4 regions of the Citrobacter sp. VF227 genome follow, and region 4 is predicted to be linked to each of the others. Evidence: predicted binding sites of a transcription regulator. Region 4 holds the regulator's gene; each other region holds the start of a gene.
The links. The regulator PurR, encoded in region 4, represses purine synthesis genes. The targets are predictions, from matches to a motif close to CANGCAAACGTTTGCNTG.
Positions count from the first base shown of each region.

Region 1: purL (phosphoribosylformylglycinamidine synthase) is a predicted target of PurR. The motif match lies at 2,297-2,314, and genes of this name have one in related genera.
Region 2: cvpA (colicin V production protein) is a predicted target of PurR. The motif match lies at 3,548-3,565, and genes of this name have one in related genera.
Region 3: pyrC (dihydroorotase) is a predicted target of PurR. The motif match lies at 2,614-2,631, and genes of this name have one in related genera.

Region 1 covers NZ_JBRFVF010000012.1:67,777-73,881, forward strand. Annotated here, with positions in the region: gene purL (phosphoribosylformylglycinamidine synthase) at 1-2,221, opposite strand, end outside; gene mltF (membrane-bound lytic murein transglycosylase MltF) at 2,479-4,029, shown strand; gene tadA (tRNA adenosine(34) deaminase TadA) at 4,042-4,578, opposite strand; gene yfhb (phosphatidylglycerophosphatase C) at 4,596-5,231, opposite strand; gene ACU8YC_RS22670 (PTS transporter subunit EIIC) at 5,235-6,105, opposite strand, start outside.
Region 2 covers NZ_JBRFVF010000001.1:1,313,082-1,319,186, forward strand. Annotated here, with positions in the region: gene ACU8YC_RS06415 (sigma-54 interaction domain-containing protein) at 1-1,417, shown strand, start outside; gene purF (amidophosphoribosyltransferase) at 1,453-2,970, opposite strand; gene cvpA (colicin V production protein) at 3,004-3,492, opposite strand; gene dedD (cell division protein DedD) at 3,713-4,375, opposite strand; gene folC (bifunctional tetrahydrofolate synthase/dihydrofolate synthase) at 4,365-5,633, opposite strand; gene accD (acetyl-CoA carboxylase, carboxyltransferase subunit beta) at 5,826-6,105, opposite strand, start outside.
Region 3 covers NZ_JBRFVF010000002.1:47,210-53,314, reverse strand. Annotated here, with positions in the region: gene solA (N-methyl-L-tryptophan oxidase) at 1-374, opposite strand, end outside; gene bssS (biofilm formation regulator BssS) at 614-868, opposite strand; gene dinI (DNA damage-inducible protein I) at 1,208-1,453, opposite strand; gene pyrC (dihydroorotase) at 1,519-2,565, opposite strand; gene ACU8YC_RS07690 (hypothetical protein) at 2,830-3,060, shown strand; gene ACU8YC_RS07685 (DUF6708 domain-containing protein) at 3,084-3,929, shown strand; gene ACU8YC_RS07680 (hypothetical protein) at 4,000-4,959, shown strand; gene ACU8YC_RS07675 (lipoprotein) at 5,109-5,669, opposite strand; gene mdtH (multidrug efflux MFS transporter MdtH) at 5,784-6,105, opposite strand, start outside.
Region 4 covers NZ_JBRFVF010000001.1:240,478-246,582, reverse strand. Annotated here, with positions in the region: gene ACU8YC_RS01270 (MFS transporter) at 1-530, opposite strand, end outside; gene cydH (cytochrome bd-I accessory subunit CydH) at 706-795, opposite strand; gene purR (HTH-type transcriptional repressor PurR) at 1,093-2,118, shown strand; gene punR (DNA-binding transcriptional activator PunR) at 2,115-3,047, opposite strand; gene punC (purine nucleoside transporter PunC) at 3,161-4,366, shown strand; gene cfa (cyclopropane fatty acyl phospholipid synthase) at 4,657-5,805, shown strand; gene ACU8YC_RS01240 (riboflavin synthase) at 5,841-6,105, opposite strand, start outside.

The DNA.
Region 1 (6,105 bases), on a different contig from region 4:
TCCAGTTAGCCGACAGTTTAATGCGTTTTATATCGCCAATCTGCGTTGCCGCAATGTTGGTCAGCGCCTCACCTACAGCCAGACGCGCAGAGGCAGAGAAGTCGAGCAATGCGACTGGCGCGCGCTCGCCAAGAGACATCGCTTCACCGTAGTAGCTATCAAGGCTTGCGGTAGTGACCGCGCAGTTGGCGACCGGGATCTGCCATGGCCCCACCATCTGGTCACGCGCGACCATGCCGGTAACGGTACGGTCGCCGATGGTCACAAGGAACGTTTTTTCAGCAACAGTCGGCAGATGCAGCACACGGTTAACCGCATCTGCAATCGAGATTTCGCCACGCTTCAGGGCATCGCCTTTGGCTTTCAGCGTCTGCACATCGCGGGTCATTTTCGGCGTTTTGCCCAACAGCACATCGAGCGGCATGTCGATCGGCTGATTGTCGAAGTGGCTATCGCTCAGTGTCAGATGCTGTTCTTCGGTGGCTTCACCGATCACCGCATACGGCGCGCGCTCGCGCTTACACAGTTCGTCAAACAGCGGTAGCTGGTCAGCGGCAACCGCCAGCACATAACGCTCCTGGGATTCGTTACACCAGATTTCCAGCGGGCTCATGCCCGGTTCGTCGCTGAGGATATCGCGCAGCTGGAACTTACCGCCGCGACCGCCATCGCTTACCAGCTCAGGCATGGCGTTTGACAGGCCGCCAGCGCCAACGTCATGGATAAACAGGATCGGGTTGGCATCGCCCATCTGCCAGCAGCGGTCGATAACTTCCTGGCAACGACGTTCCATTTCCGGGTTGTCACGCTGTACGGAGGCAAAGTCGAGGTCCGCATCAGACTGGCCGGAAGCCATAGAAGAGGCCGCACCCCCGCCAAGACCGATGTTCATTGCCGGCCCGCCGAGGACGATCAGCTTAGCGCCAACGACGATCTCGCCTTTCTGTACATGATCGGCACGGATGTTACCGATCCCGCCTGCCAGCATGATCGGTTTATGGTAACCGCGCAGTTCTTCGCCGTTGTGACTGTTAACCTTTTCTTCATAGGTGCGGAAATACCCCGTCAGCGCCGGGCGACCAAATTCATTATTAAACGCCGCGCCGCCCAGTGGCCCTTCGGTCATGATATCGAGCGCGGTAACAATACGGTCCGGCTTACCAAAATCTTCTTCCCATGGCTGTTCAAAGCCTGGAATACGCAGGTTGGAAACGGAGAAACCCACCAGCCCTGCTTTCGGTTTTGCACCACGACCGGTAGCCCCCTCGTCGCGGATTTCGCCGCCGGAGCCGGTTGCCGCACCCGGCCACGGAGAGATAGCCGTCGGATGGTTGTGGGTTTCTACCTTCATCAGGATGTGGGCTGGCTCCTGATGGAAATCGTAGCGGCCGGTTTTGTGGTCGGCAAAGTAACGACCCACTTCAGAACCTTCCATTACCGCAGCGTTGTCCTTATAGGCAGACAGCACGTGGTCCGGCGTAGTTTCGAAGGTATTTTTGATCATCTTGAACAGCGACTTCGGCTGCTGTTTACCATCGATAATCCAGTCGGCGTTAAAAATCTTGTGGCGGCAGTGCTCGGAGTTTGCCTGCGCAAACATGTACAGTTCAATGTCGTTCGGGTTGCGTCCCAGTTTGGTGAACGCATCCTGCAGATAGTCGATTTCGTCTTCCGCCAGCGCCAGGCCCAGACGCAGGTTAGCGTCGATCAGTGCCTGGCGTCCCTCACCCAGCAGATCAACGCTTAAGACCGGTGCTGGCTGATGATGTACAAACAGCTTTTCGGCATCGTTCAGTGCTGGGAAAACCGTTTCCATCATGCGGTCGTGCAGTTCATCGGCAACCATCTGCCACTGCTCAGCGGTCAACGTAGAGGCCTCAACATACCAGGCAATGCCACGTTCCAGGCGGCTAATCTGCTGCAGGCCGCAGTTGTGGGCAATATCAGTCGCTTTAGAAGACCACGGGGAGATGGTGCCAGGGCGAGGCGTAACCAGCAGCAGTTTGCCTTCAGGGGCGTGGCTGTGAAGAGCAGGACCATATTTCAGCAGACGTGCTAGTTGTGCGTGCTCGTCCTCATTCAGCGGTGCATTCAGATCGGCAAAATGGACGTACTCGGCGTAAATATTGTGGACCTGGAGGTTGGCAGCCTGAAAACGTGCCAGCAGTTTGTTAATACGGAATGCAGACAGTGCAGGTGAACCACGCAGAATTTCCATCATAAGTCTCTCGTCTTCTAAGCTTTCGGTGTGCCCAAGTGGGGGAAACGGGCGTCATTATAAAGAATCTGGCGCGCCGACGAAACCGTTTGCGTCGAAATAAAATCACGACCATTTCTTATCATCAAATGCGGTCTGGTTTCTGAATAAGTTGCCAACTGGCGCAAGTTTAAGCAAAATGCCGCTCATTAATGACGACTTCACTTCTTAATCAGCACCACAGCAGGCAGAGAAAACGTACGGTTCAGAGAATTAACTAATTGAAAAAATTAAAGATTAATTATCTGTTCATCGGCATATTAACGCTGTTGTTGGCAGCGGCCCTTTGGCCATCTATCCCCTGGTTCGGTAAAGCCGAAAATCGTATCGCCGCCATTCAGTCGCGGGGAGAGCTGCGCGTCAGTACCCTCGACTCGCCGTTAACTTACGCAACCCTCAACGGCAAAAAATTCGGTCTGGATTATGAACTGGCCCAGGCGTTCGCCAACTACTTGGGCGTGAAGTTAAACGTCACAGTGCGCCAGAACATTAGCCAGCTTTTCGACGACCTGGATAACGGTAATGCCGATCTGTTAGCCGCAGGTCTGGTCTATAACAGCGAGCGGGTAAAAAATTACCAGCCAGGACCGACCTACTATTCAGTTTCACAACAGTTGGTGTATCGGGTTGGACAATACCGCCCGCGCACGCTCGCCACCGTGAACGAAAGCCAACTGACTATCGCCCCAGGACATGTGGTGGTTAACGATCTCCAACAGCTAAAAGAGAAAAAATTCCCCGAGCTGAGCTGGAAGGTCGATGACAAAAAAGGTACCACTGAACTGCTTGATGATGTTATCGCCGGAAAGCTGGATTACACCATTGCCGATTCCGTCGCCATCAGTTTATACCAGCGCGTTCATCCTGAGCTGGCCGTGGCGCTGGACGTTTCCGACGAACAACCGGTGACCTGGTTTAGTCGTCTGGACAATGACAACACCCTGTCTGCCGCGCTGTTGGATTTCTTTAATACCATGAATGAAGATGGTTCTCTGGCGCGGCTGGAAGAGAAGTATCTTGGGCATGGCGATGATTTTGACTATGTTGATACCCGCACCTTTTTGCGTGCCGTAGACAGCGTATTGCCGGACCTCAAGCCGCTCTTTGAGAAGTATGCGCAGGAGATAGACTGGCGACTGCTCGCCGCAATATCCTATCAGGAGTCGCACTGGGATGCGCAGGCCACATCCCCGACTGGGGTACGCGGGCTGATGATGCTGACCAAAAATACCGCCCAGAGTCTCGGGCTAACTGACCGTACCGATGCAGAACAGAGCATCAGCGGCGGCGCGCGGTATTTGCAGGATATGATGAGTAAAGTGCCGGATACCGTTCCCGAAGGGGAACGTATCTGGTTTGCGCTCGCGGCCTACAACATGGGTTATGCGCACATGCTGGATGCCCGGGCGCTGACGGTGAAAACAAAAGGCAATCCGAACAGCTGGTCCGACGTAAAACAGCGACTGCCACTACTCAGCCAAAAGCCGTATTACAGCAAGTTGACCTATGGCTATGCGCGTGGTCACGAAGCCTACGCTTATGTGGAAAATATCCGTAAATACCAGATTAGCCTGGTGGGGTATCTGCAGGAGAAAGAAAAACAGGCGCAGGAAAAAATGCAACTGGCTCAGGATTATCCGGCGGTGTCACCGGCTGAGCTGGTGGGTAAAGATAAATTTCCGCTTTCAGCGTTTCTGACTCAGACATCGTCAAACTACCTGTCGCACTCCCCTTCGCTGCTGTTTTCAGCACAAAAGAAAGAGGATAAGTAGCCTGATTGGTATTTACTGATTGGCGGATTTTTTCAACGCTTTGATCTCCTGCCGACGCATGCGGAAGAAATCACTGAGCAGCGTGGCGCATTCATCCCGTAACACGCCTTCGGTCACGTCAACCCGATGATTCATTCCTGGGTGATGCAGCACATCCATTAATGACCCGGCAGCGCCCGTTTTCGCATCGCGTGCGCCAAAAACCACCCGGCCGATACGACTATGGACTATCGCGCCTGCGCACATCACGCACGGCTCCAGAGTGACGTACAGCGTGGCATCTAACAGACGGTAGTTTTGCAGTACCAGGCCCCCCTGACGCAGCGCCATAATTTCAGCGTGAGCAGTCGGATCATGGTGGCCGATCGGACGGTTCCAGCCTTCGCCAATCACGCGGTTGTTATGCACCAATACTGCACCCACCGGAACTTCACGTTCATCCCAGGCGCGCTTAGCCAGCGTTAAAGCATGACGCATCCAGTATTCGTGGCTAAATTCAACTTCAGACAAAGGGGTTACTCCACCAATAAAAGCGGGCGCATTATACACAGACGCTATCGTTTACTCTATTCGAGTTGTTGCAGCTCTCCGCGCGGCGTGACGCGCCAGCGATGCTGGCAAAAAGAGAGCAACGGATTGTCCTGCTTACTGTCGCTGTAGCCGCTGTAAAGAGACAGCGGCGCGCCAATCTGCCGCTCCAGTTGAGTCACTTTCTCATGGCCGAGGCAGCGCAGCGTCAGCACCCACCCGCCGTATCCCCGCGCCATTTTGCTGGCAATCAAATTGACACGCGGTAGCCACGGCGTGTCGAAGTAAACCTGCTCGACCAGCGACTGCGGAGAGCCGGTGATAAGCCAGATGTCAGCATCAGAGCTTAACAGGTAGGTTGTCAGGCGCTGCTGAACGAGCGGAAACGCCGTCACATTACTGCGAAACCAGCGTACAAAGTCGGACTGATGCGCTTTCAGACGCGCCTCGCTGCGACCAAAAGTGCATCCCCACAACAGCAGGCTCATTGGCCAGCGGGCGGCACGCCCTTGAATCAGCAATGCCAGCGCAATCACCGGTAGCAGAGGCAGCACCAGCAGCGCGTTCAGCGGCTGACGACGTAGCAGATAACGTATGAAACTACCGAACATATCCTGCTGGTGTAACGTGCCATCCAAATCAAAAAAAACAACGCGGCGCGGGTGATTGGTCAAACCTTAGTCCTCTGGATCGTTGAACCCCAATAGCCAGGTAAACAGGAACCCGGCAATAACTGCTACCAGATAGCCTAACAGATAGAACATCACTTTTCCGGCAACAATCGTCAGTGCCAGCGGTAATCCTGAGATACCAAAGGTGATAACCGTCGCCACCTTCCAGTAGCTAATCAGCGCTCCGCCTACCGCGCCGCCAAGGCAGGCACCGATAAACGGTCTACCTAACGGCAGCGTGACGCCAAAAATCAGCGGCTCGCCAACGCCCAGCAGTCCAACCGGCAACGCGCCTTTGATCACTTTTTTAAGCCGTGCGTTACGGGTTTTCATCAGCACGGCAATGGAAGCTCCAATTTGCCCGACGCCAGCCATCGCCAGGATAGGAAAGAGCGCGTTATAACCATGCGCCTGTACCAGTTCAACGTGGATCGGCACCAATCCCTGATGAAGTCCGGTGAGCACCAACGGCAGGAAAGTCCCAGCCAGTACGGCCCCCACCAGAAAACCGCCGCGATCAATAGCCCAGGATGCGCCATGAGCAATAGATTCAGAAATCCAGCCGCCAAGTGGTTGCAGCGCAACAATCGCGATGGCCCCGGTGATAATGGTGGTCAGCAGTGGGTTTAGGATCAGCTCCAGCGATTCTGGCAACAGCTCACGGAATTTGCGTTCGATCCAACACATCAACGCAACCACCAGCAGTACCGCGATCACCCCGCCGCGTCCCGGCTGCAACGCTTCGCCAAACAGCGTGATTTGTGCCAGTTGCGGACTGGAGAGGATCCCCGCCATCACCCCGCCCATCGCCAGAGAACCGCCGAATACTTTGGCGGTATTCACCCCGACCAGAATATTCATGATGGCAAACACGGCG
Region 2 (6,105 bases), 1.1 Mb from region 4:
CAACAAAGAGCTGGCTGCAGCACTTAAAATATTCTCCCGCTTCTTCGACCTCATCCACCAACCCCTGGCGGTGATCAATGAACGTGGCGAGTATGTCTACTACAACCAGGAAAGCGCGGATCTGGATGGATATAGCATTGAGCAGGCATTAGGAAAACATATGCTGGACGTCTATCCGAGCATGAAAGAGACGCAAAGCACCATGCTTTCATCATTGAAGAAGGGCGTGGAATATATTGGACACTACCAGATTTACTATAACGCACGCGGCCAGGCGGTAGATTATCAACATACCACCGCCCCGCTCTGGTCAAGCGATGGCAGCATGATTGGCGTGATTGAAATTGGCAGGAATATGTCCGGCGTCAGGCGGCTGCAGGAGCAGGTTGTTGAACTAAACCATCTGCTCTATGCCGATCGCCATGAAAAACACCACGCAATCATTACTGAGAATGCGGAAATGCTGCACAACATTGCGAAGGCAAAACGTCTGGCAGCCAGCAATATTCCAGTGACTATCGTTGGCGAAACAGGAACCGGTAAAGAGCTTTTTTCTCGTCTCATCCATCAATGTAGTAAACGCGCTGACAAACCTTTTATTGCCCTGAACTGCGGCGCACTCCCGCCGACGCTCATCGAAAGTACACTTTTTGGTACTGTCCGCGGTGCGTACACCGGAGCAGAAAATAGTCAGGGGTATCTGGAACTGGCCAACGGAGGAACGCTCTTTCTGGATGAACTAAACGCGATGCCCATTGAGATGCAAAGTAAGCTCCTGCGTTTTCTCCAGGATAAAACGTTCTGGCGGCTGGGCGGTCAACAGCAGATCCATTCTGATGTACGTATCGTTGCGGCAATGAATGAAACGCCCGCACGGCTGATTCAAACAGGTAAGCTACGCGCAGATCTTTTTTATCGTCTGAATGTGGGTATGCTCACCCTTCCGCCTTTACGCAAACGTCCGGAAGATATTGCGCTACTGGCTAATTATTTCATCGATAAATACCGTAATGATGTGCCGCAAGATATTCATGGTCTGAGCGAAGCCGCACGTATTGCCTTGTTACATCATACCTGGCCCGGCAATGTCAGGATGCTGGAAAATGCCATCGTGCGCAGCATGATTATGCAAGAAAACGACGGAATGCTAAAAAAAATTGTCTTTGAAGAGGAAGAATTAAGCTTAGGGGTTACGGATATCCCAACCGTTGTCAGCCGCCCAGTACGCGCGGAGTCTGAGGGAGATGGCTCCCTTGATGTACAGGTAGCCAGGTTCGAAAAAAGCCTGATTGAAACGGCACTAAATACCTGTCAGGGAAATATTGCCGCTGCGGCACGCAGTCTCAATATTTCTCGAACGACGCTGCAATACAAGGTACAGAAATACGCTATTCGCTTCGGCGTAGTTAGTGACTGATGAAAGCCAGCGACATTTTGCCGCTGGCGATATCATTAACCTTCGTTGTGCATCTCAAGGTTTTCCGCTTCGTTCTGACGCAAAATCGCTTTGGCGTCGTCGTTACGCAGGGAGTCGAGGAAATCGAGATATTGCTGGTCGACATCTTTGGTGACGTACACACCGTTAAACACTGAACATTCAAACTGCTGAATATCCGGGTTCTCAGCGCGAACGGCTTCAATCAGATCGTTCAGATCCTGGAAGATAAGACCATCTGCGCCAATTATTTGGCGAATCTCGTCCACTTCGCGACCATGTGCAATCAGCTCCGTCGCCGTAGGCATATCAATACCATAAACGTTCGGGAAGCGAATTTCCGGGGCAGCAGAGGCCAGATACACCTTCTTCGCTCCGGCTTCACGCGCCATCTCGATAATCTGTTCAGAGGTGGTACCGCGTACAATAGAGTCATCCACCAGCAGCACGTTTTTATCACGGAATTCCGCACGGTTGGCGTTCAGCTTACGGCGCACGGATTTACGGCGCAGTTGCTGGCCCGGCATGATAAAGGTACGGCCCACGTAGCGGTTTTTCACAAAACCCTGACGGTACGGCTTACCGAGAATGCGGGCAATTTCCAGCGCGATATCGCACGAGGTTTCCGGAATCGGGATCACTACGTCGATGTCCAGATCTTCCCACTCACGAGCAATTTTTTCGCCAAGCTTGGTACCCATGTTTACACGGGCGCTGTAGACGGAAATCTTGTCGATAAAAGAGTCAGGACGTGCAAAGTAAACATACTCGAACAGGCACGGATTGCTGACTGGGTTATCCGCACACTGCCGGGTAAACAGCTGACCTTTTTCGGTGATATAGACCGCTTCGCCAGGAGCTACGTCACGCAGGAATTCAAAGCCCAGCGTATCCAGCGCTACGCTCTCGGAGGCCACCATGTACTCGGTACGACCATCGCCAATATCACGTTTACCCAGCACCAGCGGACGGATGCCGTTCGGATCGCGGAAGGCAACCATACCGTGACCGATAATCATCGCCACGCAGGCATAGGCACCGCGGATCTGGCGGTTGGTTGCCGCAATAGCGGCAAAAATATTATCGGCTTCCAGCGGGTAGTGGCGGAAGTTATCCAGCTCACTGGCGAAAATATTCAGCAGAATTTCTGAATCTGAAGTGGTATTGATGTGGCGGCGCTTTTCTTCAAACAGCTTTTTACGCAGCTCATGCGCGTTGGTCAGGTTGCCATTGTGGGCAAGCGTGATGCCATACGGTGAGTTGACATAGAAAGGTTGAGCCTCGGAGGCGCTGGAGCTGCCAGCCGTTGGGTAACGCACATGACCGATGCCCATGTTGCCCTGCAAACGCTGCATGTGGCGCGCTTCAAAAATGTCGCTCACCATTCCGTTCGCTTTACGCAAGCGGAAGCAGTTGTTGGCATCAATGGTGATGATGCCAGCGGCATCCTGGCCACGATGCTGGAGCACCGTTAACGCGTCATAAATCGACTGGTTTACCGGCATAACACCGGCGATACCGACAATACCGCACATACGTCTTTTCCTCGTTCAGCAACAACCCAAAGTTTATACTTTGGGCAAGAAACTTGACGAGCTTTGCAGATAGTCAAAGAACCATCTGATGATGAAACTGAACTGCGGGATCAGCTGCGACTTACTCCAGTCTTCACTTTTCGACAGACCGGTAAACGTATCGAGAAAGAACAAGATGGCGGCGACAATCAGCGCTCCGCGCAGAGCACCGAAGCAGATCCCCAACACTCTGTCGGTTCCCGACAGACCTGTTTTCTCTACCAGTTGGCCTATCACAAAGTTAACGATAGCGCCGACGATAAGTGTCGCGATGAACAGTATCGCGATAGCAATCCCATTTCGAACCAGTTCGTCTTCAAAGCCCGTAAACCAGACAGACAGGTAAGTGTAGTAATGGCTGGCGACAAAGAAAGCACAACCCCAAGTCACCAACGATAATGCTTCACGAACAAAGCCACGGATCAGGCTAACCAGACAGGAAAAACCAATCACCGCGATAATGGCGTAATCAATCCAGACCATATGTGTCCCACGATTTTACGCCCTGTCGTCCTGTTCGGGGCGCATTCTAACAGAAAAAGAAAACGTTTGCGTAGGGATTTCCTTTCCACGCGTAAATAAAAATGGCGCTGAAAAAATCTTCAACGCCATACCGTTTTATGCCTCTTTGGGCACTGCCGGATAGCGGTGAAAACACCGTATCCGGCCTGAATAAGAGCTGCGCCGTAAATAGCGCAATCCCTTAATTAGGGGTGTACCCCATCACGACGCCACTCAGACCAGAGAGCTTCTGCAGCTCGCCCAGCGAGCTCTTCAGCTTATCTTTGGAGGCGTCCGGCCCGACGAGAATGCGGGTTATTTTACCCTGCACCGGCGTTGACGGGGAAGTATATACCCGGAAGCCCGCGCCACGAAGTTTACCCACGATCTCATTGACCTTATCCGCATTTTTCAGCGCCCCGAGCTGTACGACGTACGCCTTGCCGGTTGGCGCTGGCGGTTCTTCAGCGGCCGGTTTAGGTGCTGGGGCCGGTGCAGGCGTCGGAGCGACGGCAACAGGCTGCGGCTTCGGTTTAGGCTTCGGCTGCTCTACGGGCGCAGGGACAGGATCCAACTCTGCGCTGTTGGCCGTCGTCAAACGTGAAGGATCTAAGGATGGCGCGGCAGCATCACCCGCACGCACCTCTTCTGCCGCCCCTTCCGGCGGCTGGGTCGGCAGCGCCTGCGTTGCCGCAGGCATCATGTCTGGTTCATCGCGATCGCCGGGTTTCGGCACCAGAGGGATCGCCGCAAACTCATCCTGATAATGCTTTTTCTGCCCGTCAAGCAACCCGGGGAGCACAATCACTCCCAGCGCGACCAGCACAATTGTGCCGACTAATCGATTCTGAAACTTACTCGCCACCGCTTCTCCCCACGTCTATTACTTCCATGACATGTGCGACAGTGTGAAACGATCCACACACCAACACGGTATCTTCAGGCTTCGCCTCAGCCAGTGCCGCAGACCATGCCTGCGCCACGCTGTCATAGGCGTTGCCTTTGCCCAGATGCTCCAGCAATTGTTCTGCCGTTGCGCCACGCGGCCCTTCCAGGGGCGCACAGTACCAAACGTCAACCACGCTTTTTAACCAGGCTAACGTACCGGCAATGTCTTTATCATGTAGCATACCGATAACCGCAAGTACACGCCCGCTTTTCACTAACTTTTTCAGACGTCCGGTCAGATATTCCGCCGCATGCGGGTTATGGGCAACATCGAAAATCACTCGCGGCGACTCGCTCACAATCTGGAAGCGTCCGGGCAAAATCGCGTGTTTGATGCCGTCACGAATGGCCTGCTCGCTGACTTTTAGCCCGCTTGCGCGCAGCGCGGCCAGTGCGGTAGCAGCGTTAGGTTGGGGAACCTGTGGCAACGGCAGATGCGCCAACGTTCCGTGATTATCCGTAAACGACCAGTCGTTCTCAGTTACCGCATAGCGCCAGTCCACGCTGCAGCGTTGCAAAATTGCCCCGCACTCTTGCGCGACATCCGCGATGGTGTAAGGCATTTCCGGTTCGCCAACGATAGCCGGTTTCTCTGCGCGGAAAATTCCCGCTTTCTCACGACCAATGCTTTCACGATCCGGGCCCAGCCAGTCAGTATGATCAAGCGCAATACTGGTGATCACAGCCACATCAGCATCAACGATATTGGTGGCATCAAGACGCCCGCCCAGCCCCACTTCCAGAATAACGACATCCAATTGCGCCTGTTTAAACAACCAGAGCGCTGATAGCGTACCGTATTCAAAGTAGGTCAGAGAAATGTCGCCACGCGCGTCTTCGATCTCAGCAAACGATGCGGTATGCGCTGATTCCGACAGTTCACGCCCCTGCACGCGCACGCGTTCCGTGTAGCGCACCAGATGCGGCGAACTGTAGACCCCGACTTTATAGCCTGCTGCGGTCAGCACAGATTCCAGCGTACGACAGGTCGTGCCTTTTCCGTTGGTTCCTGCCACCGTAAACACAAATGGCGCGGGTTTCAACACACCCAGTTTGCGCGCCACCTGGCTTACACGCTCAAGGCCCAGATCGATGGTTTTACTGTGCAGGTTTTCCAGATAAGAAAGCCACGACGCCAGGGGCGACGCGGCTTGAGGAATACGTTTATTGTCCATGATGCCTGTAATTTTATTACGTAGAAAAAAGCAAAAGGCAGCGCCAGTTGGCCCTGCCCTTTTTTACTCGTCGTCCTTCAAGCTGCAGGTGTATTGGCTGCTCTCGCTCACCCGAATCACTTGCCAGCGCAAGCTCATCGGGGTTCACTCTCTTGCCGCCTTCCTGCAACTCAAAATCCATAGAGTAAGTTATCAGGCCTCTGATTCCTGATCGGGTACCGGAGGTACCACCTCGCCTTCACGCGGCTCATCCGGATTCGGCGCAGGAAGATTCATCAGCTTCGCCAGAATGCTTGCCAGTTTCAGGCGCATTTCCGGACGGCGGACAATCATATCGATAGCGCCTTTTTCAATCAGGAACTCGCTGCGCTGGAATCCCGGCGGCAGTTTCTCACGTACGGTTTGCTCGATAACACGCGGACCCGCAAAACCAATCAGTGCTTTCGGTTCAGCAATATTGAGATCGCCCAGC
Region 3 (6,105 bases), on a different contig from region 4:
CAGCGAGCCATGATGGCTTCTGCATCCAGTTGTTCAACATTGAGTTGCCACTGTTTTGCACTTTGCGCCGCGGTTGCTAAGAAGGTGGAATCTGCCGGACCGAGATTGATAACACCGGAGCGAACAAAAATTGGCTCTTCATTTTGGGTGGACAGTTCATCCCATAATGTTTGCGCACGCAGCACCAGCGGAACGTATTTTTCACCTTCGCCATAAGCATGACGAATTAATCGAGTGTCGCCGTGGTGGCTGCCCTGCTGATGCGGGGGCATATGCGCATCGATCATCAGTACCTTCAGACCGGCGCGAGTGGCATAGTATCCGGCTGCGGCACCCACGGAACCGCTGCCAATAATGATTAAGTCGTATTTCATCCGCTTCTCTCTGCAATCGCGATAGTATACCTTAAATAATTCGAGTTGCAGGAAGGCGGCGACACAGCGAATCCCCGGGAGCGTACATAAGTACGTGACTGGGGTGAGCGAGGAAAGCCAACGCACATGCAACTTGAAGTATGACAGGTATAGCAGAGTAAATAACTGACCCGGAATATTCAACCTGGAAATAAGAAAGGCACCGATAAGGTGCCTTTTGATGGTTGGATGTATCAGGTTTAATGTCGCTGATACTCATTTACCTGGTAATCGCCGGATTCAATTTTAGCGATTCCTGCTTCTAATATCGAAATAAATTGCCTGGCAACATCAGTGGTTAACCAGAGCGTTTGACCAACTTCAGTCCCATCCGGGTCCGGGCGATTCGGGGTCTGGTAGTGCAAACGCAGCATCAGCGCATCATAGCTATCAACAGTGCTGATGTCCCATCCTACAAGTGGATGAGTCTGAATGACTTCATTATTCTTTTCCATCATGCCCCCTAATTCGTGTTACTAGACAACGGTTTTCGAGGTTCAATGCGTTTTTTCTGAAGCAACTTCAGTATATCAATAAATAAGGGTATTCATTGAAAATTTAAAGAGGGCAGTGCATAAATTTTTTGTTTTCAGCGTTTTCTGACTAAGAAACCAACATGTTATTCATTTTTTTTTAGCATGTTGCACAATTATTTTGGTGTTGTGGTTAAAATATGACCAGGAATTAATTATTAAATTAAAAGTTCGTTGTAAGGAATGCGCGATTGATTAAAAGATAGTGCGTATAAAAAAGCCGGGGCGACCCGGCAAAAAAACATCACTGCATATCATTATTTATTCGTTGATGAACCAGTCATCTGCGCTTTCCCATGTCTCCTGCAGGATCTCGCTGATGCGTTCTTTGTCCTCTTTTGTCGCGCCAATGACCGACAGATTGTTTGCGCCAGCATAACGGACGGTAACATTACCTTCGTTATCCGGAAAATGATGATGAATACGACGGGAGAGTTCGCCCGCCAGTGCGTCAATTGCACCGGCAGGTAAAGGTGAAGTTTTAGCAATAGTGACTTCAATACGCATAGTAGCCCCCTGTGGAATATACTGTTTATTTATACAGTTATCCGCAGCAATTGGCTACACTTTTTTTAGCTTTTTACTGACCAGCGTACCGTTTCGCCACCCAGGAAAGGCACCAGCGTATCGTCTTTCAGCGCAATGCTCTCCGGAACCCGGTGTTCGAGGCGTTCCAGCTCAATAAAGCTCTCGTTCACCGGTAAGCCGTAGAACTGCGGGCCATTGAGTGAGCAGAAGGCTTCGAAATGCGCCAGCGCGTTCATCTCTTCAAACACGGTGGCATAGCTGCCCAGCGCGGTCGGGGCGTTAAAACACCCGGCACAGCCGCAACTTGATTCTTTACGATGACGCGCATGCGGCGCTGAGTCGGTACCAAGGAACGCACGGCTAAATCCGCTGGCGACCAGTTCACGCAGCGCCTGTTGATGGACGTTACGTTTAAGGATTGGCAGACAGTACAGGTGCGGGCGAATCCCGCCGACCAGCATGTGGTTGCGGTTAAACATCAGATGCTGTGGCGTAATGGTCGCCGCCAGAAGCTCGTTACCGTCCCGCACGTATTCGGCAGCATCTTTAGTGGTGATATGTTCAAACACCACTTTCAGCGCAGTCAAACGCTGACGCAGCGGTTCCATCACCGTTTCAATAAAACGCGCTTCACGATCGAAAATATCGATATCCGCATGCGTCACTTCACCATGCACCAGCAGCGGCATACCTAATTTTTCCATCCGTTCCAGCACAGGCATGATGGCATCAACAGAGGTTACGCCATGCGTTGAGTTGGTGGTGGCATTGGCCGGATAGAGTTTTGCGGCGGTGAAAACGCCCTCGTTAAATCCACGTTCCAGCTCGTTGGGGTCCAGCGTATCCGTTAAGTAGCAGGTCATTAATGGCGTGAAATCGTGTCCGACAGGTACCGCGTCCAGAATGCGCTGGCGGTAAGCGATAGCCGCGTCAACCGTGGTGACGGGCGTAGCCAGGTTCGGCATCACAATGGCGCGACCATAGACTTCACTGGTATAGGGCACGACAGTTTTTAACATGTCGCCATCGCGAAAGTGAAGATGCCAGTCGTCTGGGCGGCGGATCTTTAAAACCTGGGATGGTGCAGTCATCAATATGCTCCGGCTGAGGATAGTCTTTTTTGCCGGAAACAAAGGATAAGCGGAAACGTTTTCGTTTGCACGTAAAAAAGTCTCGGTACCAGATAGAAATAACGGCTGTGTTTAGTGCCTCTTGCTCTTGTTGTTGTTCGTAAAATTTTTTATTATCAAACGTAATTATATTCATGATAATAATTAATTACATAACAAATAATTTTGGCTTAAGTATTAATTTACGTTATGCCAGAATTGAAACGCGAATGCACAGGAGGTGCTATGAAGATCTGTCGTCCGTTGTGGACAAAAGGAATCCTCCTTTCTCCCCAGTACTTCCAGCAGCAAACGTTGCTTAACTCCCTCGATGATGAAGGTATTTCCCGGATAGGCGTTATGCATCCATGGGGCGTCTGGTGCGCAGAGTTTGACGCGCAGGCTCTTATCCAGGGGCGGGTGAAACCCGTGCCTACTGGAAAAATAAATACAATCCGCAAGATGTCCTGTCATTAACGGTTAATATCAAGGGGTGAGGTATGGCTAATCAGAAATCAGGGAATAAAGCGCAGCGTCGCGCCTCAGTATCCTCCGGCGGAACAACTAAACAGTGCCAGAGCGCTGATACAATGCCAGGAGAACATCCTGGAAACCCTTTCTATCGCCGCTCCGTGTTGAGCCCGCAGGCGGAAAGATGGCAGGCGGATCTGCCGGTTCAGTGGCTGGAGCATAGTGTGGAGCCCAATACTATCTGGCTGAATGAAAAGAATGATATCTGGCTGGAAATTCCCCGTTATGAAAATCAGATTTCATGGAGCGGAGGTGATACTTTTGCCTTTCTCTTAGTGCCGTTTATTTTTTTCTTTTCAATTAGCCCTATATTATTTTGGTGGGATATAAGAATTTTTCTAGTCTCAATGATGGGTGTAGTCTTTTTCCTCTCTTTTTTTAAACTTTTAATCAGAATGACCTATCACACGCCCCGTGGTACCCCTGTGCGTTTAAACCGGAAACGGCAGAAAATCTATATTTATGAATACCGGCGCAGCAGCTGGAACCCGTGGACAGAATGGCCGGTGGAGATCCGCGTGTTTCACTGGGATGAAGTGCGCGGAGAAATCACCTTTGAGGCCGGACGTTATAACCAGGGTTATCAGCTGCACGGCGCGGTGTGCCAGCCGGGGACCAACCGGGTCCGGGAACGCTTTGCGCTGACGTGGACGGTGGGAGACCCGGAAGCATTGCGCGAGTTGTGGTGCTACTGCTGCCGCTATATGCAGTACCAGCCGGTACCAGAGGAAGCGCGGTTTGCGGAGCATCCCCAGCAGTGGGGACATATTCACTGGCCGGAAGAGATGGACACTGAATCCCGCACGGCGCCGTGAGTGACGCCAGACTGTAAGCCCGTTTTTACCGTATTTTGCCGTTCCCGTTTCCCTTTAGCGATTATAAATCATGCCCGTTAAATTAAAGCTGATCCCTCCTGCGGCTCAGAAACCCGATTTTCCGATCGGTAGCCGTTGGTTCAAAAGCCTTGCGGGATTACTGATTCCTGGCTTCGGTTGGGGCTATTTTACCGGAATGTCATTTGACGCACCGGCATTCTGGATAATAGCGGTCGTGCTGCCATTTATCGTTTGGCTAACCGCAATCTGGTTGCGCATGATGATTTATCTTCCGGCATTAATTCAGGCTAACACCTGGAATAAACGAAGGGAAGAACTGTTGTTAAGTGAAGTTCGACGTGGGCGGCGCGCGTTACAGATATTACACAGTACATTTATCACCGCGCATAACGAGCCTGAACAGACGAATATCTCATCAGTGGGGGCGTTGACCCAGAATAAACAAATCTTGCATATGCAGCCTTCATGGCACGGCAATAACAGTTATCGTCTAAGTAGGCTGCCAATCCAGAGCGGAATGACGCGAGATGACCTGATTCAGCAAATTTTTAACAGATTAGTCGCAGGAATTGCACGCCATCTTAAGCAACTACCGGAGAATCACCCGGTCGCTCTGCTGTTTGAAGTGAATACGTCATTACCCGCCCAGCGGTTGCATTCTCTCTGGCGTAACGCATGGGAAAACTACGATATACGTCAATGCCTGGAGCCTGTTATCGGGCATGGAGTGAGCGTGGTCGACAACTGGCTGGATGATCGAATCCGCGAAGAGACAGTGCTACTCATTATTGCGTTACAGGTTGATCCCGATAAGCCTGAAGGGACTGGAGAAGCAGCTGTTGCGCTGCTGCTGGGGAATCGCCTGACCCAACATATTCTGACACCACAAGCAGTACTACAACGGGTAGAGGAAAGTTTTACTGAAACGCTGGCAGAGAATATTGCGCAGGCGTTGGATTGGGTACCCGCTCAACCGGCGGATAGTCGCGTTGTTTCGCGATCCGGATAGGAAGAAGGGAAACTGGCGGCTAATCGTGAAACGCGATGCGTTCGATCCTGATGATGCCCGGAAGATCGTACTTGATGGTCACACGATTACTTTACTTGCAGAATAAATGTAATATCGCAAAAAAGGGCGCATCAGCGCCCTCAGTTTTATTAGTCGGTGAACGGGATGATGATTTCGCCCGGTTTGACCTCAATACCTTTCGCCAGTTTTTTCGCCAGCGCTTCACCCTGGCTGCTGTCTTCCTTCAGAATGTACGCTGGCTGCTGGTTGAAATAGTTACGCAGCGATTGATTTAAATAAGGCATCAGCGTTTGCAGTACCGACTGCATTTTTTCCGGCGTGACGGTGGCGTCCACGACCTCCATCTCTTGCAGATAAATCGCGCCTTTTTCTTTATTGAAAACCGGTAAGGCTTTGAGCTTTAGCTTCATGGTCGCTTTCTGACTGCCAAACAGGGAGTTCATATCCAGGTTTGCGTCGCCGGTCAGGGTTACTTTGTTAGGCTCTTCACGGCCAATCTGGCTGGCGAGATTATTCAGTACGATATGTGCTTCAGCAACGCCGGGCAAACCGATGTCTTTTGAAAAGTTATTATGCTTTGCCAGGGCTTGATTAATTTCTTGCTCGCTAACCGTGTATTGCGTGAGTTGATTACAACCAACCAACAGGCCGCCGACAATCAGTGCAGCGGCAAAAAAAAACTTTTTCATGGGGTTCCTCAACATGATGCATGTGGCGTAATCGTGACACAAAGCATCATCGAGTACCAGCGCCCCGGACGCCAGCAGAAAAAACTGAAAAACGTCTGGACGCTGGTTCGGTTATCAGGCGTCTGGCTCCAGCATACCGCGGGTTGGGCGTTTGAGACTGAATTGCCAGCCCAACGCGAGGAACGTGATGAAGCCGATGATACCGAGCATCATCCAGGGCAGTTCAGGCTGCGCCAGCGCTTTACCCATATCAAACAGCCAGCCGCCGCCGATATAGCCAATTGCGCCGCCGATGGCGAGCCCCAGTCGGCTGAATCCCATGTAGCTTCCGCGGGCCCGGGCATTCGCCAACGAAGCGCTGAGGGTTTCACGCGCCGGTTCGGCGATGATCGAGCCAATATAGAACGTGCAAATCAGAGTGAACAACTGCTGCAGA
Region 4 (6,105 bases):
AACAGACTGACCATGGCGATAACGCCGAGCCCTGCCGTTGCCATGAACGACATGCGCCAGCCGATGCTTTCACCAAGCCAGGTCGCCGCCGGAACGCCGCCAATATTGGCAATGGTTAACCCCATAAACATGGTTGCCACGGCACTGGCCTGTTTATGTTTGGGCACCACACTTGCAGCAACCACAGAGCCAAGGCCGAAAAATGCCCCGTGATTAAGACTGGTCAAAATGCGTGATAACATCAGCGTGGAGTAATCCGGTGAAATCGCCGAGAGGACATTACCCAACGTGAAAATCGCCATCAGGAAAATCAACGCATTACGTCGCGCACGATGAGACAATAATAATGTCATCAGCGGAGCCCCCACCATCACGCCAACCGCATACGCGCTGATTAACATGCCGGCGGCCGGAATCGAAACATCCACTCCTTTGGCTATGACGGGCAATAATCCCATTGGCGAAAATTCGGTGGTGCCAATGCCAAACGCTCCGATCGCCAGCGCCAGTAAAGGATAATTGAGTTTCATATTGCGACTCCGTAACGTCGAGCCGTGGCGCGACATAAAATAAGAGTCAAAAGCATGACATTGATCGCAAAATTAATAAAGTTAACAAAATTGCAAAAGACTTTTGCTTATTCGCAAACAATAGAAGAGATAGACGAGCGGAAAGAGTGAGGGAGAGCTAACTCCCTCGAGGAAATTAATGCAGCGCTGCGGTCAGGCCACCCGCGACGATCAAACCCAGAACAATAATGGTAGTCACTAACGAAAATTTCAGATCGGTGCTCATCAAGTTTTCTCCTTTTTATTCCCACACAAAAAGTGATATTGCGCATTTTTACACACTTGAAAGCAAAAATCTCTCACGATTTATATTGATAACTGCTTTTAACTCTTCCCCTTTTCGTTAAGATCAGACAAAATTCCACGCTTACTTGATTAGCGTACCGGCCATTGACCCCTTCCTGACGTTCCGTGTCGTTTTCCCGGCGTGCCGCAACCCTTACGTTGCGCTAAGGGTGTGTGAAGGCAAACGTTTACCTGGAGTATTCTCAGGAGCTTAGGATATGGTCTGGAGTGAGATGTAATGGCAACAATTAAAGATGTAGCGAAGCGAGCAAACGTTTCCACTACAACCGTATCACACGTGATTAACAAGACGCGCTTTGTCGCGGAAGAAACGCGTAATGCTGTCTGGGCGGCAATCAAAGAGCTGCACTATTCTCCGAGCGCAGTTGCGCGCAGCCTGAAGGTGAATCACACCAAGTCTATTGGCTTGCTGGCCACCAGCAGTGAAGCGGCCTATTTCGCTGAAATTATCGAAGCCGTTGAGAAAAACTGTTTCCAGAAAGGCTATACCCTGATTCTGGGTAACGCATGGAACAGCCTTGAAAAACAGCAGGCTTATCTGTCGATGATGGCGCAAAAGCGCGTTGATGGTCTGCTGGTGATGTGCTCTGAGTATCCGGAGTCGCTGCTTTCGATGCTCGAAGAATACCGCCATATCCCGATGGTCGTCATGGACTGGGGCGAGGCCAAAGCCGACTTTACCGATACCGTCATTGATAATGCCTTCGAAGGTGGTTACATGGCGGGTCGGTATCTGGTCGAACGCGGTCATCGTGAGATTGGCGTGATCCCAGGCCCAATGGAACGTAACACCGGAGCCGGGCGTCTGGCTGGCTTTATGAAAGCGATGGAAGAAGCGCTGATAAAAGTACCGGACAACTGGATTGTCCAGGGGGATTTTGAGCCTGAATCCGGCTATCGCGCCATGCAGCAAATTCTGTCACAGCCGCATCGTCCGACCGCCGTCTTCTGTGGTGGCGATATCATGGCGATGGGTGCGCTGTGCGCCGCTGATGAGATGGGACTGCGGGTACCGCAGGATATCTCGCTTATCGGCTACGACAACGTGCGCAACGCCCGTTTCTTCACGCCGGCTCTGACGACCATTCACCAGCCTAAAGATTCGCTCGGTGAAACGGCCTTCAATATGCTGTTAGACCGTATCGTGAATAAACGCGAAGAGTCGCAATCTATCGAGGTGCATCCGCGTCTGGTAGAGCGTCGCTCCGTTGCCGACGGCCCGTTCCGCGATTACCGTCGTTAAGACCGTTGTGCGGGAGCCTCATCTGGCTCCCGCAGCCACTCTTTGTTCAGCGTTTCGCTATCCCCTAAATAGTCCAACAGCCAGCTCAATGCAGGTGACGTATCGTTCTGTTGCCATGTCAGACAGCATGCGGCATCAGGAAATGGATTTTCCAGCTGTAGCGCGACCCACTTGCCGCTATCGATCCACGGTTTGGCAAAATGCGTCGGTACCATGCCAACACACAACCCTGCGGATAAGCAGGTAGCGGAAGATTCCCAGTCAGGCACCACGACACGTTTTTGGTTATCCAGCAGCCAGGTAATGCGTTTTGGCAGCGTACGGGAAGTATCTTCACGCACCAGCGACGGCCAGTTGCGCAACGTGTCGTCGCTAAGCGGCCCAGGCATTGACGCCAACGGATGATGGCTGGCCACCACGCAACTCCAGCTCAGCATTCCCATGTCGCGAAAGGTATAGCGTCCCCCCACCGGAATCGCCTGCGTGGCGCCAATTGCCAGCTCAACGCGACCATCGGACAGCGCATCCCAGACGCCGTTAAACACTTCCTGAAAAACCAACAGTTCCACATCATCAAAATGACGATAGAAATCCACGATCATCTGTCGGGTGCGATCCGGGCGAACAATGTTATCTACCGCAATCGCCAGCTGTCCGCGCCAGCCGTTGGCAATTTGCTGACATTGCTGGCGGGTGATCTGCATTTTTTTGATAACAGAGCGGCCTTCTTTGAGAAACCACGCACCGGCAGGCGTCAACTCCACATCCCGATGACGTCGCTCAAAAAGCGGCACCGCCAGCCACTCTTCCAGCTGACGTACGGTGTAGCTTACCGCTGAGGGTACACGGTGCAACTCCTGCGCGGCCGAACTAAAGCTGCCATTACGCGCAACCGCATCAACCACTTCAAGTGAATATTCCGACCACATATTCTGCCTGCAAAAAATTTGAAATCAGTAAGCAAATATTAGCGTTTCACAGCAAGAATTACACTCACTACACTCAGCGGCATTGTTCTACTGCTAAAAAAAGAGAAATGATGATGCAACCTGGGAAAGGGTTTTTAGTCTGGCTGGCGGGTCTTAGCGTGCTCGGCTTTCTGGCAACGGATATGTATCTGCCCGCCTTCGCCGCAATTCAGTCCGATCTGCAAACGCCTGCATCAGCCGTCAGCGCCAGCCTTAGCTTGTTCTTAGCCGGTTTTGCCGTGGCACAGCTTCTGTGGGGGCCACTTTCCGACCACTACGGCCGCAAACCTATTTTGTTGCTGGGTTTATCTATCTTTGCTCTGGGTAGTCTGGGCATGCTGTGGGTTGAAAACGCCACAGGCCTGCTGGCGCTGCGTTTTGTTCAAGCCGTTGGTGTCTGTGCGGCATCGGTAATCTGGCAGGCGCTGGTCACTGATTATTATCCGTCACAAAAAGTAAATCGCATCTTTGCCACCATTATGCCGCTGGTCGGATTATCTCCGGCATTGGCGCCGTTGTTAGGCAGTTGGATCCTTGTACATTTTTCCTGGCAGGCCATTTTCGCCACCCTGTTTGCCATAACCCTAATTCTGATGCTTCCTGCCCTGCGCTTAAAACCAACGGCTAAAGCGCGCGACGACAGCCAGGATAAACTGACATTCGCCACCCTGCTACGCTCGAAAACCTATCGCGGGAACGTACTGATTTATGCCGCCTGTTCCGCGAGCTTCTTCGCATGGCTGACGGGCTCCCCGTTCATCCTCAGCGAAATGGGCTACAGCCCGGCAGTGATTGGCCTGAGCTATGTACCGCAAACCATCGCCTTCTTAGTCGGCGGTTACGGCTGTCGCGCTGCGTTACAAAAATGGCAAGGTCGTCAACTGCTGCCATGGTTACTCATCCTGTATGCGATTAGTGTCGTTGCCACCTGGGCTACCGGCTTTATTCACCATGTTGCGCTCGCTGAAATCCTGATCCCATTCTGCGTGATGGCGATTGCCAACGGTGCCATCTACCCTATCGTTGTCGCTCAGGCATTACGCCCGTTCCCGCAGGCGACCGGACGAGCAGCCGCATTGCAGAATACGTTGCAGTTGGGTTTATGCTTCCTGGCAAGCCTTGTGGTTTCCTGGCTGATCGCCACCCCGCTGCTCACCACTACCAGCGTGATGCTGACTACGGTGCTACTGGCGGCCGTAGGGTACAAAATGCAATCACAGAAAGCTGGCACCCCTCAAACAGACGACCGTGTGCAAATTGTCCACGGAGAGTCTCACTAATAATTACCGCGGGCTATTAATTAGCCCGCTAACAATTATATGTTGAATCATAAAAAATTCAGGCCTATACTGATTTCCGGTTTTTAAAAAAACGATAATTTTTATGCGGTAACGGGAACAAGAACGTTCTCGTATTCCCACGGATGGTCTTTTCGGCAAGGGTTCCTCCCTTCCTCTGTTCTACGTCGGATTATAGATTCACGGATTAATTTCGTGAGATTTCTCACACAGCCCAAAAAAGCGTCTACGCTGTTTTAAGGTTCTGATCACCGACCAGTGATGGAGAAGCTATGAGTTCATCGTGTATAGAAGACATCAGCGTACCGGATGATAACTGGTACCGCATCACCAGTGAATTGTTAAGCCGTGCAGGCATCGCCGTTAATGGTCCGGCACCGGCAGATATTCGCGTTAACAACCCTAGATTTTTCAAGCGCGTATTGCAGGAAGGATCGTTAGGTTTGGGTGAAAGTTATATGGATGGCTGGTGGGAATGCGACCGGCTGGACATGTTTTTTAGTAAAGCCCTGCGCGCCGGTCTTGAAAACCAACTCCCCCGCCATTTCAAAGATACACTGCGAATTGCAGCGGCTCGCCTGTTTAATTTGCAGACCAAAAAACGTGCGTGGGTTGTCGGCAAAGAACATTACGATTTAGGCAACGATCTCTTTTCCCGCATGCTCGACCCTTATATGCAGTATTCCTGCGCCTACTGGAAAGATGCCGACACACTGGAATCTGCCCAGCAGGCGAAGCTGAAAATGATTGCCGAAAAACTGCAGTTGCAGCCAGGAATGCGGATACTCGATATAGGCTGCGGCTGGGGTGGCTTGTCCCAGTTTTTGGCATCACAATATGGCGTAAGCGTGGTAGGCGTGACCATTTCTGCAGAACAACAGAAAATGGCGCAAGCGCGTTGTGCGGGGCTGGATGTCACCATTTTGCTGCAGGATTATCGCGACCTGAACGACAAATTTGATCGCATTGTCTCCGTCGGCATGTTTGAACATGTAGGACCGAAAAATTACGCGACCTATTTTGACGTAGTCGATCGCAATTTAAAACCGGACGGTCTCTTTTTGCTGCATAGCATCGGTTCTAATAAAACCGACAATAACGTTGACCCGTGGATCAATAAATATATCTTCCCGAACGGCTGTTTACCGTCAGTTCGCCAAATTGCCAACGCCAGCGAGCCGCATTTTGTGATGGAAGACTGGCATAATTTTGGTGCGGATTACGATACCACCCTGATGGCCTGGCACGAACGTTTCATGAGTTCCTGGCCTGAAATCGCCGATAATTACACCGAGCGCTTTAAACGGATGTTCAGCTATTACCTGAACGCTTGCGCAGGCGCATTTCGCGCTCGCGACATTCAGCTATGGCAGGTGGTTTTCTCCCGCGGAGTTGAACACGGCCTACGCGTTCCCCGCTAATTATTATCGCCCCCGTGCTAACGGGGGCTTTACTCTCAGGCTCCTGCTTCACCTGTGACGTTGCTGATAGCGCTTTCTCGCGCCGCCAGCACACGCTCAACGGTATCAACCACCGCCTGCGTTTGCGGATCGATTTCGATATTGACCCGCGCACCCAGTTTTTTCTTGCCAAGCGTCGTACGCTCCAGGGTTTCCGGAATCAAATGCACGCAAAAGCGTGTCGGTGTGACTTCGCCTACCGTCAGGCTGATGCCGTCAATACCGATAAATCCTTTGTACAGGATATATTTCATCAGTGAC